DNA from 3 places in the Streptomyces sp. NBC_00038 genome. Region 2 is predicted to be linked to each of the others. Evidence: riboswitches for the same ligand, from Rfam matches in the RefSeq annotation. Region 2 holds a riboswitch; each other region holds the start of a gene.

Region 1 (3,936 bases), 1.9 Mb from region 2:
GTACGGCGCCCAGTGCGAAGACGTCACTCGGCGGTCCCACCTCGGAGCCGTTGCGGATCTGCTCGGGCGAGACGTATCCGACCGAGCCGACCATGGTGCCGGTGCGGGTCATAGCCGTCGCCTCCAGCGCCCGTACGATCCCGAAGTCGATGACCCGCGGGCCGTCCGGCGCCAGCAGGATGTTGGAGGGCTTGAGGTCGCGGTGCACCATGCCCTTGGCGTGGATCGCGGCGAGGGCCTCGCCCAGCGCGGCCGCGAAGGTGAGCACCGCGTCCTCGGGCAGCGGCCCGCCGTCGAGGACCGCGTCGCGCAGGTTCGGCCCGTCGACGAACTCCGTTGCCATCCAGGGCCGTTCACCCTCGGGGTCCGCGTCGACCACCCGCGCGGTGTACGTCCCGGTCCCGCCGACGGTCTGCGCGGCCCGCACCTCCTGGCGGAACCGGGCACGGAAGGTGCGGTCCTCCGCGTGCTCGGCCCGCACCACCTTCACGGCCAGCCGGAGTCCGGCCCGTGACTCGGCGAGATAGACCTCGCCCATCCCGCCCGAGCCGAGCCGCCCGAGCACCTCGTACGGACCGATCCGCCGTGGATCCGTCTCCCGCAGCGCCTGCACTCCCCGCAACTCCCCTGTTTGCCGTACGGCCGCCGAGGGGGAGCGTATACGCCGTGCTCCTGTCAGGCGATCACACGGCCGGGACGCAACGCCCGTCCTGCGTACGGTAGTTCCACTTCGCGCCATCGCTGACGAGCTCCTTGACCGCGCGGACGAAACGCTCGACGTGCTCGTCCGGCGTGCCCGCGCCGAAGCTGACGCGGATGGCGTTGAGCGACTTCTCGCCGGGCGCGGCCTCGGGGGCGCCGCACTCGCCCTGGGTCTGGGGGTCGCTGCCGAGGAGGGTGCGCACCAGCGGGTGGGCGCAGAACAGGCCGTCGCGCACCCCGATGCCGTACTCGGCGGACAGCGCGGCCGCGAAGTGCGAGCTGTTCCAGCCCTCGACGACGAAGGAGATGACGCCGACGCGCGGGGCGTCGTCGCCGAAGAGCGAGAGGACCCGTACCTCGGGCACCTCGGCGAGACCCGCGCGGACGGTCTCGATGAGCTGCTGCTCACGGGCGACGAGCGTGTCGAAGCCGGCCTCGGTGAGCGCCTTGCAGGCGGACGCGATCGAGTACACGCCGATCACGTTCGGCGAGCCGGCCTCGTGCCGGGCGGCGCTCTCGTGCCACTCCACGTCGACGCCGCCGTCCGTACGCCGGGACACCTTGCGGCTGGCCCCGCCGCCCGCGAGGTACGGCTCGGCCTCGCGCAGCCAGTCGGAGCGGCCCGCGAGGACACCGGAGCCGAAGGGGGCGTACAGCTTGTGCCCGGAGAAGGCGACCCAGTCGACGTCGAGGTCGCGCACCGACACCGGGTGGTGCGGGGCGAGCTGCGCGGCGTCGAGGACGATGCGCGCGCCGTGCGCGTGGGCGGCCGCGGCCAGTTCGCGCACCGGCCACAGCTCACCGGTGACGTTCGAGGCGCCCGTGACGCAGACGAGGGCCGGACCCAGCGGGTCGCGGCCGGCGAGCGCGTCCTCCAGGGTCGCGACGGCCTCCTCCGGCGTACGCGGGGCGTTCAGGTAGGTCACCCGCGCGTCCCGCCACGGCAGCAGCGAGGCGTGGTGCTCGGTCTCGAAGACGAAGACCTGGCAGTCGGCCGGAAGGGCCCCGGCGAGCAGGTTGAGCGAGTCGGTGGTCGACCGGGTGAAGACGACCTGGTCGTCCTCCCGGCAGTCCAGGAACTCGCCGACGGTGGTGCGGGAGTTCTCGAAGAGGTCGGTGGAGAGCTGGGACAGGTATCCGGCTCCACGGTGCACGCTGCCGTAGTAGGGGGCGTACGCGGCCACGTCGTCCCACACGCGCTGGAGGGCCGGGGCGCTGGCGGCGTAGTCGAGAGCGGCGTACGTGACCTCGCCACCGGTGACGAGCGGGACGGTGACATCACGGCCCAGAACGGGCAGCTGGGCACAGACGGTCTGGTCGGCGGCAACGGTGGAGACGGACATGGCGAGCTCCTGTGAGAGGCAGAGGGAATCACCACGCGAGCGGGTACGGGGACGTACGGCTCAGCGCGGGAAAAAGTGAAAGGGGTGTGCGAAGAGGGGCTCTGCGCCCTATCGCATTCGCTTGCTCACAGAAGGCTCCCTCGAATGACCAGGACCCCTGGGCTCCATCCCTCAATCGAGGGCGAGGGGTCCGCGCTTGCCGTAGACCTCGCTGCCTACGGCCTGGTCTTCACCCGGAGCACCCCGCCACGGACGGAGGGTTGCTGGACAGTCGGCCGGGGCCTCATGACTGTCACTCATGACCTGCCGAAAAACCTACGCGACCCGATCACGACACCGCAACCCGTGTCCGGATCCCGGAACGCGAAAGGGGCCGGACCTCTTCGGTCCGGCCCCTCCGCATCGCGAACGCGTCGGTCGCCACAGGCGCTACGCGTTGGTGGCCGCCACCCACCGCTCCAGCGTCCGCTTGGCCGCCCCCGAGTCGATGGCCTCAGCCGCCTTCGCCATCCCTACGCGGATCTGGTCCGCGAGCGGCCCGCCGTCCGGCGACAGGGCGACCAGCGCCGCCGCCGAGTTCAGCAGTACGGCGTCCCGCACCGGGCCCGTCTCGCCGTCGAGCAGCCGGCGCGCCACGTCCGCGTTGTACGTGGAGTCCGCGCCCCGCAGCGCCTCGATCGGGACCAGGTCGATACCGACGTCCCTCGGGTCGAAGGTCTCCTCGGTGACCTTTCCGTCCCGTACGACCCACACCCGGGACGTGGACGTGATGGTCAGCTCGTCGAGCCCGTCGTCGCCGCGGAAGACCAGTGAGGAGTTGCCGCGCTCCGCGAAGACGCCTGCCACGATCGGCGCCATGCGGGGGTCCGCGACGCCGACCGCCTGCGCCTTGACCCGTGCCGGGTTCGTCAGCGGACCGAGCGCGTTGAAGACCGTACGGATGCCCAACTGCCCGCGCGCGGCGCCCACATGACGCAGCGCCGGGTGGAACTTCACCGCGAAGCAGAAGGTGATCCCGGCCTCCTCGGCCACCTCTGCCACCCGCTTGGTCGTCAGCTCCAGGTTGACCCCGAGCTTCTCGAGGACGTCGGACGCGCCGGAGGCGGAGGAGGCCGCCCGGTTGCCGTGCTTGACGACCTTCGCGCCCGTACCGGCGATGACGATCGCCGACATGGTGGAGATGTTGACGGTCTTCGCCCCGTCACCGCCCGTGCCGACGATGTCGACGGTCTCCCCCGGCACCTCGATCACGTTGGCGTGCTCGTACATCATCCGTACGAGCCCGGTGATCTCCTCGACGGTCTCTCCCTTGGCCCGCAGCGCCACCGCGAACCCGGCGATCTGCGCGTCGGTCGCCTCACCGCGCATCATCAGGTTCATCGCCCAGGCGGTGTCGTCCGCGCTCAGGTCACGGCCGTCGAGCAGGCCGTTCAGCAACGCCGGCCAGGAACGGCCCGCCGCGGTGTCGCCTCCAGCGGGGTTCACAGCGCTCATGGTCGCTCCTGGGTTCTCAGAGAGGTACGAGGGTGGACTCACCCCCGTACGTAGGGGTGAGTCCACCCTATCCAGCCCGGGAGACGGCAAAGAGCCCCGTCCATGCAATGGACGGGGCTCCAGCCGTGGCGATCAGCGAGGATCGTCGGGGAGATCAGTGGTGGCCGTGGCCGCTCGTGATCTCCTTGTACTCCTCGACGGTGGGCTTGGGGATCTGCTGGTCCTCCCCGTAGTAGCCCTTGCTGAGCTTGGCGCGCAGCTTCTGCGAGCCCTTCACCTTGCGCTCGACACCGTTCTTGTCGACCGACGGGCCGATCTGGGCCGGCTCGTACTGCTCGTGCGCCGTGAGCGTGTGCAGAGCCGCCTGGCTGAGCGGCTCGTGGATCTCGACGAACTC
Region 2 (3,936 bases):
CCCTCGGCCGCCTCGTCGGCCAGCGCCCGCGCGAAGGCCCGGTTGTACTCCTCGTACGACGCCCACTGGCGCCGGAACTCCTTGTCGAAGACCGGCTCCAGCGGCGTCTGGTACAGCATGTGGTGGACGAACCACAGCACGGAGTTCGCGATGCCGTTGTAGGCGTCCGCGTGCACCTCGGCGTCGATGTCCAGCATCCGCACGCCGTCCTCGCCGACCCCGCGCGCCACCGCTTCGCGGTCACCGTCGCCGAGCGCGGAGCACACCCACAGGGCGCCCCTGTCCGGGCCGATGGCCGACAGGCCGGAGACCAGGCCGCCGCCGCCGCGCTTGGCCTGTAGCTCGCCGTCTTCGCGCACGTCGTAGGAGACCGGGCCGCGGTTGGACGCGACGAGGATCTGATGATTGCCGTACGGAGAAGCCATGCCTCGAAATCTAGCCCAGCGCCTAAACGCTCAAACGTTCCAGTCTGCGGGTGGTGGGGGCTGGTCGCGCCCCGCGGCGGAGCCGCAGATGTCACAGCCCCGCGCCCCTAAAGGGGCGTTTACGCAGCCTTGCGTTCCTGGTACTCCGAGATTTCCGCCATCGGAGGCCGTTCCTCCGTATCGACGGAGTAGGTGCGCGGCTCGAAGCCGGACTCCCCCCGTTCGAACTGCGTGATGGCCGGGCGGATGAGGTGGCCGCGGGCCAGCCTCAGCTGGGCCGTGCGGTAGATCGCGGCGGACATCCGGCCAAGGGCCTGCCCGTCCTGGTGCCGGTGCTTGCGCACGCCGACGTCTACCTGGGCGAGCGCGTCCAGGCCCACCAGATGCAGCGCGTCGACGAGCATGCCCAGCTCAACGCCGTATCCGACCGGGAACGGGAGCTGTTCGAGGAGCGAGCGGCGGGCCGCGTACTCGCCGCCGAGCGGCTGGACGAAGCCGGCCAGCTGCGGCCAGTGCATGTTCAGCAGGGGGCGCGCCATCAGCTCGGTGACGCGGCCGCCCTGGCCCGCGGCGGTTCTGCCGGAGGTGGGCTCATTGGGCAGGTTCAGGGGGCGGTCGTACATCGCCTTGACCAGGTCCACACCCGGATCGGTGAGCAGCGGCCCCACGATCCCGGAGACGAAGTCCGACGAGAACTCCTTGAGGTCCGCGTCGATGAAGCAGACGATGTCCCCGCTCGTCACGAGGAGTGACCGCCACAGGACCTCGCCCTTGCCGGGCACGGCCGGGATGCGGGGGAGTATTTCGTCCCGGTGAACGACCCGGGCGCCCGCGGCGGTGGCGACCTCGGAGGTGCGGTCCGTCGAACCCGAGTCGATGACGACGATCTCGTCGACCAGGGGGACTTTTCGCGTCATCAGGTCGCGGCGGATGATGGAGACGATCTCACCGACCGTCGCCTCCTCGTTGAGCGCGGGCAGGACCACGCTCACCGTGGAGTTGGCGGATCGCTTCGCGGCTATCAGCTTCTTGAGCGGGCGGTCACTCACGGACCAGGAGCGCGTGCTCAGCCAGCGCTCGACGTCTTCCAGCACGTGCGGCTCTCCCTTGCGTTCATTGGGATGCTTGTGCCCGTCGCCGCGCCAGCGGTTGGTGTGTCGCTGTCATCTCGCGGTTCGGACGGCTCTCTCCACCATCCAGGCCTTCGGTTACAGTCTTGAACAACGCTGATGACCATCGCATGTCGGGGGTCGTCCAGCCCACAACTGAATACCGCTCATCCAGAGGGGCAGAGGGATACGGCCCGTTGAAGCCCCGGCAACCCTCCAGCTGGTTCTTGTCACGTCGACGTGGTGAGGCTCCCGGCTCGGGAAGGTGCCAAATCCGTCTCACGGCGAAGTGCGTCGTGAGGAAGATGAGGAGAAAGGGCCTCGCCTCCATGGCTGCGCAGACAGATGCAAGCACCACGAACACCGTGACCTCCCCGGATTCCGCGAACTCCGTCGATCTGGGCCCCGCCGCCGCGCTCTCCTGCCGCGAGTGCGGACACCGTGTGCCGCTCGGCCCGGTCTTCGCCTGCGAGGAGTGTTTCGGCCCGCTGGAGATCGCGTACGACTTCTCGGCCTACGACACCGAGGACCTCCGCAAGCGCATCGAAGCGGGCCCCGCGAACATCTGGCGCTACGCGCCGCTCCTCCCCGTTCCGGCGGACGTAGCGGAGAAGCCGAACATCAACCCCGGCTGGACCAAGCTCGTCCAGGCCGACAACCTCGCCCGCGAGCTGGGCGTCACCCCCGGCAAGCTCTTCGTCAAGGACGACTCCGGCAACCCGACGCACTCCTTCAAGGACCGCGTCGTCGCCCAGGCCATCGAGGCCGCGCGCGCGTTCAACTTCACCACCCTCTCCTGCTCCTCCACCGGCAACCTCGCCGGCGCCGTCGGTGCCGCCGCCGCCCGTGCCGGCTTCCGCTCCTGCGTGTTCATCCCGCACGACCTGGAGCAGGGCAAGATCGTCATGGCCGCGGTGTACGGCGGCGAGCTCGTCGGCATCGAGGGCAACTACGACGACGTGAACCGTTTCTGCTCCGAGCTGATCGGCGACCCGGCCGGCGAGGGCTGGGGCTTCGTCAACGTCAACCTGCGGCCGTACTACGCGGAGGGCTCGAAGACCCTCGCGTACGAGATCTGCGAGCAGCTCGGCTGGCAGCTCCCCGACCAGCTGGTCATCCCGATCGCCTCCGGCTCCCAGCTCACGAAGATCGACAAGGGTCTGCAGGAGCTGATCAAGCTCGGGCTCGTCGAGGACAAGCCGTACAAGATCTTCGGCGCCCAGGCCGAGGGCTGCTCGCCGGTCTCCGTGGCCTACAAGGCCGGGCACGACGTCGTACGGCCCCAGAAGCCGAACACCATCGCCAAGTCGCTCGCCATCGGCAACCCGGCGGACGGGCCGTACGTGCTCGACATCGCGCGGCGTACCGGCGGTGCGGTGGAGGACGTCGACGATGAGCAGGTCGTCGAGGCGATTCGGCTACTCGCCCAGACTGAGGGCATCTTCGCGGAGACCGCCGGTGGCGTGACTGTTGGCGTGACGAAGAAGCTGATCGAGAACGGTCTGCTGGATCCGACGCTGACGACTGTTGTGCTGAACACCGGCGATGGTCTCAAGACGTTGGATGCGGTGGCCGGTACGGGGCTTACCGCGACCATTCGCCCCAGCCTTGAGTCCTTCAGGGAAGCTGGGCTCGCGTAAGAGGTCGTTGTTCTTCTGCGGGCCGGTAGGGGCTGGTCGCGCAGTTCCCCGCGCCCCTGAGGGCGACTACCTGACCGGAGGTCATAAGTATGAGCGTCAACGTCCGCATCCCCACCATCCTGCGCACCTACACCGGCGGCAAGGCCGAGGTGACGGCCGAGGGTGGCACCCTCGCCGAGGTCATCGCCGACCTTGAGAAGAACCACACCGGCATCGCCGCCCGCGTCCTGGACGACCAGGGCAAGCTGCGTCGCTTCGTCAACGTGTACGTGAACGACGACGACGTCCGCTTCGAGCAGGGCCTGGAGACGGCTACGCCGGACGGCGCCGGCGTCTCGATCATCCCGGCCGTCGCCGGAGGCTGACCGTCACGCGCGGTGATTGCGGTTACCTTGGGTAATGGCAATCACCGAGAGTTCATCTGATTGCCCCCTCCGTGAGAGAAGCGGAGGGGGCAATTCTGTATGGTTGAGCGCGGTACAGTTGGGGAACGTGCTTCGCTTTCCATGTTGGTTTCATGCCGGGCGCATATGAGTTCTTGCCCGATGTCCGACAAGAAGTAGCCAAAGTGCCCCGCATTTTTGAGCCTTTTATGGCATTTATGGGGCCCGACTTGCCCTGAATCTTTGCGAATTCTCCGCATATTCCCCGATCGGTCGTGCCCAGAATTCTCGTCCGATTGACCTGTTGCAGAGGGCAGTTGGACAGATACATTCAGCCGCGGTCGACGCGTTCCGGCGCACACCCCCAATCGTTGGGGGG
Region 3 (3,936 bases), on a different contig from region 2:
ACGCGTAAAGCCCGGAGGCGAGTCGACGGTTCAGCAGGTCGAGAGCCGCCGACCGCCTTTCCGGCTGCGCGCCGGGGGTGACATCCCGGTCGAGGAGGTCGCGAAGGGCGTCGATGTCCGCGGCGAGGGCCGACGGGCGGAGCGGGGAGTGGCAGGATCCGGCGCGGTCGGTGAGGAGGTCGGCGAGGTCGCGCAGGATGTCGGGCGTGTGATTGCTGACGACGCGTCCGCTCCACCGGTCGCACAGCGCGGGCGCGGTCAGCGGACCGTCGTAGTGGTGCCAGGTCGCCTCGTACGCGCTGCGCAGTGAGGCGAAAGCGCAGGGAGTGTCGGCGGGGCGTGCCAGGAGCGTGGTGGCGACGGAGTCCTTGAGGCCCAGCAGGTCGAGCGTGATGGAGACGCGCAGCGAGAGGGGACAGCGCGCCGACAGATACAGCTCGTAGCGGTGCGGTGCCGGGTAGAAGCCGCCGGCCAGACCGACGCCGATGCGGCTGCGGAAACGGTGCGGGCGCGTGGCGGGTGTAGCGGTGATCCGGGGGCGAGGGATCGCGTCAAGTGAGCTGGGGGCGCACGTGGTTGGGGTACACGCGCGGGAGGTTCCGGTGTTCGGGACGTGCGAGGACAGGGTCTCGGACATGACTCTCCCTGGGACGAGGAGGCCACGGTCGCCTTGTGGGTACCGCGGCGGAACGGAGTGACTGCGCTTCGTACCGGTCCGGACCGCTCGGACTAGTAGGCGCTGGAGACCCGCAACAAATCGATGTGCAGGCGCCTCGTCAAACCGCTCTTGGTCATTCCCACCGGTCCCACACTCGGGGCTCGCCAGACGCGAGACCACGCTTGTCCCGCCGCACCGGCGGAACCCGGTCGTCACCCGGGGCACCCCGTCGCGGTGGAAGGGTTGCCTGCCAGCGGGCCGGGGCCGATAACCGTACGAGCAGAGGAAACCTGCCCGAGGGGCGCTGACAATCGTGACCGTCCTCGTCAGTGTCGGTGCGCTCCGTGAGGCCGTCAAGAAGGCCTCCGGCGGAGTCTCACCAGGTGGTCATCCGGCGCGGCTCAAGCCGGATGCGCGGGGTGGAACAGATTGCGCGGCAGGGTGGTTGTCCCTTCCGGGGAGGCACGGCGCTGTGAGAACGACCATGATCTCCGGGCATTGCGCACCGCTGTGGCCTCCCGTAACGTCCCCAGCAGGTTATGAGCGTCAGCGTCAAGCCCTGGCTTGCTGACCGGCAACCCTCCTTCGCGGCGGGGTGCTCCAGGTGACGACCAGGCGGTGCCCGTCCCGGGTTCCGCAAGCGCGACGCCGGCGGCCTCCAGCCCGCCGAGCCGGAAGGGCGGAGGTGACGGACGTGCAGGCCCTGCCCCGCCTCCGTGTCATGGTTCTCGCCCCGCGCCGCCGCGTGCACCTGTACTCCCGGCCGCACATCGACCTTCAGCGCGTGGCCGGCGCGCTCTGTCGTCCCTGACCTGTCACCTCGCCGCCGCACCCTCTCCGAACCGAGGGCCCGGTGATCTCGTACGGTCGATCAGGAAGGCACCCCAGTCGTGTCCTTGTCATCCTCGCTGCCCTCTTCCCCTCCCTCCTCTCCTACCGCCTCTGCGGTGCACCTCGCTGTGGCCCTCGACGGCGCGGGCTGGCACCCTGCCGCCTGGCGCGAGCCGGTGGCCCGTCCCGGTGAGCTGTTCACCGCCGCGTACTGGACCGATCTGGTCACCGAGGCCGAACGCGGCCTGCTGGACTTCGTGACCATCGAGGACGGGCTCGGTCCCCAGTCCGCGCGCCTAAGCGAACCGGACGGACGCACCGACCAGGTACGCGGCCGACTCGACGCCGTCCTCATCGCCGCCCGCGTCGCGCCGTTGACCAGCCATATAGGACTCGTGCCGACCGTGGTGGCCACACACACGGAGCCGTTCCACATCTCCAAGGCCATCGCCACCCTCGACTATGTGAGCTCCGGCCGCGCGGGCCTGCGGGTGCAGGCGTCCGCGCGGCGGAACGAGGCCGCGCACTTCGGACGCCGTTCGTTCCCGAAGCTCCGCATCGAAGACCTGGAGACCCCGGCCCTGCAGGAGTTGATCGTCGATCTCTTCGACGAGACCGCCGACTACGTCGAGGCGGTGCGCCGGCTGTGGGACAGCTGGGAGGACGACGCGGAGATCCGGGACGTTGCCACCGGCCGCTTCGTCGACCGCGACAAACTGCACTACATCGACTTCGAGGGCAAGCACTTCAGCGTCAAGGGCCCCTCGATCACGCCCCGTCCGCCACAGGGCCAGCCCCTGGTCACCGCACTGGCCCATGAATCCGGAACGGGCGCACCCTTCCGGCTGCTGGGCCGCAGCGCCGACATCGGATACGTCACTCCGCACGACGCCGGGCAGGCACGTGCCATCGTCGCCGCGGTTCGCACCGAACAGGAGGCGGCCGGACGCGCCGAGGAGCCATTGCACCTCTTCGGTGACCTGGTGGTGTTCCTGGACAACAACCCCGCCGCGGCCGTCGCCCGCAGGGAGCGTCTCGACGCCCTCGCGGGCTACCCGTACACCAGTGACGCGAAGGTGTTCACGGGTACCCCTGTGCAACTGGCCGACCTGCTCCAGGAGTTGCAGCAGGCCGGACTGACCGGCTTCCGACTGCGTCCCGCCGTCGTCGGCCATGACCTCCCGGCGATCACCCGGGGCCTGGTCCCCGAACTCCAGCGCCGCGACGCCTTCCGGCACTCCTACGAGGCCGACACCCTGCGCGGTCTGCTGGGCCTCGCCCGCCCCGCCAACCGCTACGCCGCCGCCCACGCCTGAGCCGGAGGGACCCAACTCATGAGCAAGTCAACGGACAAGCCGCTCAAGCGGATCCACCTCGCGGCGCACTTCCCCGGCGTCAACAACACCACCGTGTGGAGCGACCCCGAGGCCGGCAGCCACATCGAGTTCAGCTCCTTCGCACACTTCGCGCGGACCGCCGAACGCGCCAAGTTCGACTTCCTGTTCCTCGCCGAAGGCCTCCGACTGCGCGAACAGGGCGGCAAGATCTACGACTTGGACGTCGTCGGACGGCCCGACACCTTCACCGTCCTCACCGCGCTCGCCGCCGTCACCGAACACCTCGGCCTGACCGGCACCATCAACTCCACGTTCAACGAGCCCTACGAGGTGGCCCGCCAGTTCGCGAGCCTCGACCACCTCTCCGGCGGGCGCGCCGCCTGGAATGTCGTCACCTCCTGGGACGCTTTCACCGGCGAGAACTTCCGCCGTGGCGGCTTCCTCCCGCAGGAGGAGCGGTACTCCAGGGCCAAGGAGTTCCTGGCCACCACCAACGAACTGTTCGACTCCTGGCACGGGGACGAGATCGTCGCCGACCAGGAGAGCGGCACCTTCCTGCGGGACGCGCAGGCCGGAGCGTTCGTGCACAAGGGACAGCACTTCGACATCGAAGGGCAGTTCAACGTGCCGCGCAGCCCGCAGGGCCGCCCGGTCGTCTTCCAGGCCGGAGACTCCGAGGAGGGACGCGAGTTCGCCGCCGCGGGCGCGGACGCGATCTTCAGCCGGTACAGCACCCTCAAGGAAGGACAGGCGTTCTACACGGACGTCAAGGGGCGCCTGGCCCGGCACGGACGCACCCACGACCAGCTGCTGATCCTGCCCGCCGCTACCTTCGTCCTCGGTGACACGGACGCCGAGGCGGAGGAGATCTCCCGCGAGGTGCGGCGCCTTCAGGTGAGCGGCGCCACCGCCATCAAGCACCTCGAGTTCGTCTGGAACCGTGACCTGTCCGCGTACGATCCGGACGGCCCGCTTCCCGACATCGATCCGGACCTCGGCGAGCACACCATCGCCCGGGGGCGCGCCCAGGTGCGGATGTACCGCGACCCGCTGGCCACCGCCCGCGAGTGGCGGGAGCGCGCTGCCGCCAACAAGTGGTCCATCCGCGAT

Evidence for each region. A riboswitch is a leader RNA that binds a small molecule or an ion and turns the genes downstream of it on or off. The one in region 2 is predicted to bind S-adenosylmethionine.
Region 1: another riboswitch for S-adenosylmethionine. It lies ahead of OG219_RS13580 (aminotransferase class V-fold PLP-dependent enzyme); the one in region 2 lies ahead of thrC (threonine synthase).
Region 3: another riboswitch for S-adenosylmethionine. It lies ahead of OG219_RS48325 (putative leader peptide); the one in region 2 lies ahead of thrC (threonine synthase).

The regions. Positions count from the first base shown of each region.
Region 1 is NZ_JAPELQ010000001.1:2,954,247-2,958,182, forward strand. Features, by position in the region: gene OG219_RS13575 (PQQ-binding-like beta-propeller repeat protein) at 1-613, opposite strand, end outside; gene OG219_RS13580 (aminotransferase class V-fold PLP-dependent enzyme) at 684-2,045, opposite strand; SAM riboswitch class IV at 2,233-2,349, opposite strand; gene trpD (anthranilate phosphoribosyltransferase) at 2,475-3,539, opposite strand; gene OG219_RS13590 (cytochrome bc complex cytochrome b subunit) at 3,694-3,936, opposite strand, start outside.
Region 2 is NZ_JAPELQ010000001.1:4,886,445-4,890,380, reverse strand. Features, by position in the region: gene OG219_RS21970 (trehalose-6-phosphate synthase) at 1-425, opposite strand, end outside; gene OG219_RS21965 (glucosyl-3-phosphoglycerate synthase) at 545-1,519, opposite strand; SAM riboswitch class I at 1,699-1,846, shown strand; gene thrC (threonine synthase) at 1,864-3,174, shown strand; gene OG219_RS21955 (MoaD/ThiS family protein) at 3,264-3,539, shown strand.
Region 3 is NZ_JAPELQ010000002.1:523,306-527,241, reverse strand. Features, by position in the region: gene OG219_RS45470 (glutathione S-transferase family protein) at 1-637, opposite strand, end outside; gene OG219_RS48330 (putative leader peptide) at 730-795, opposite strand; SAM riboswitch class IV at 832-977, opposite strand; SAM riboswitch class IV at 1,194-1,307, shown strand; gene OG219_RS48325 (putative leader peptide) at 1,380-1,469, shown strand; gene OG219_RS45465 (LLM class flavin-dependent oxidoreductase) at 1,549-2,805, shown strand; gene OG219_RS45460 (NtaA/DmoA family FMN-dependent monooxygenase) at 2,824-3,936, shown strand, end outside.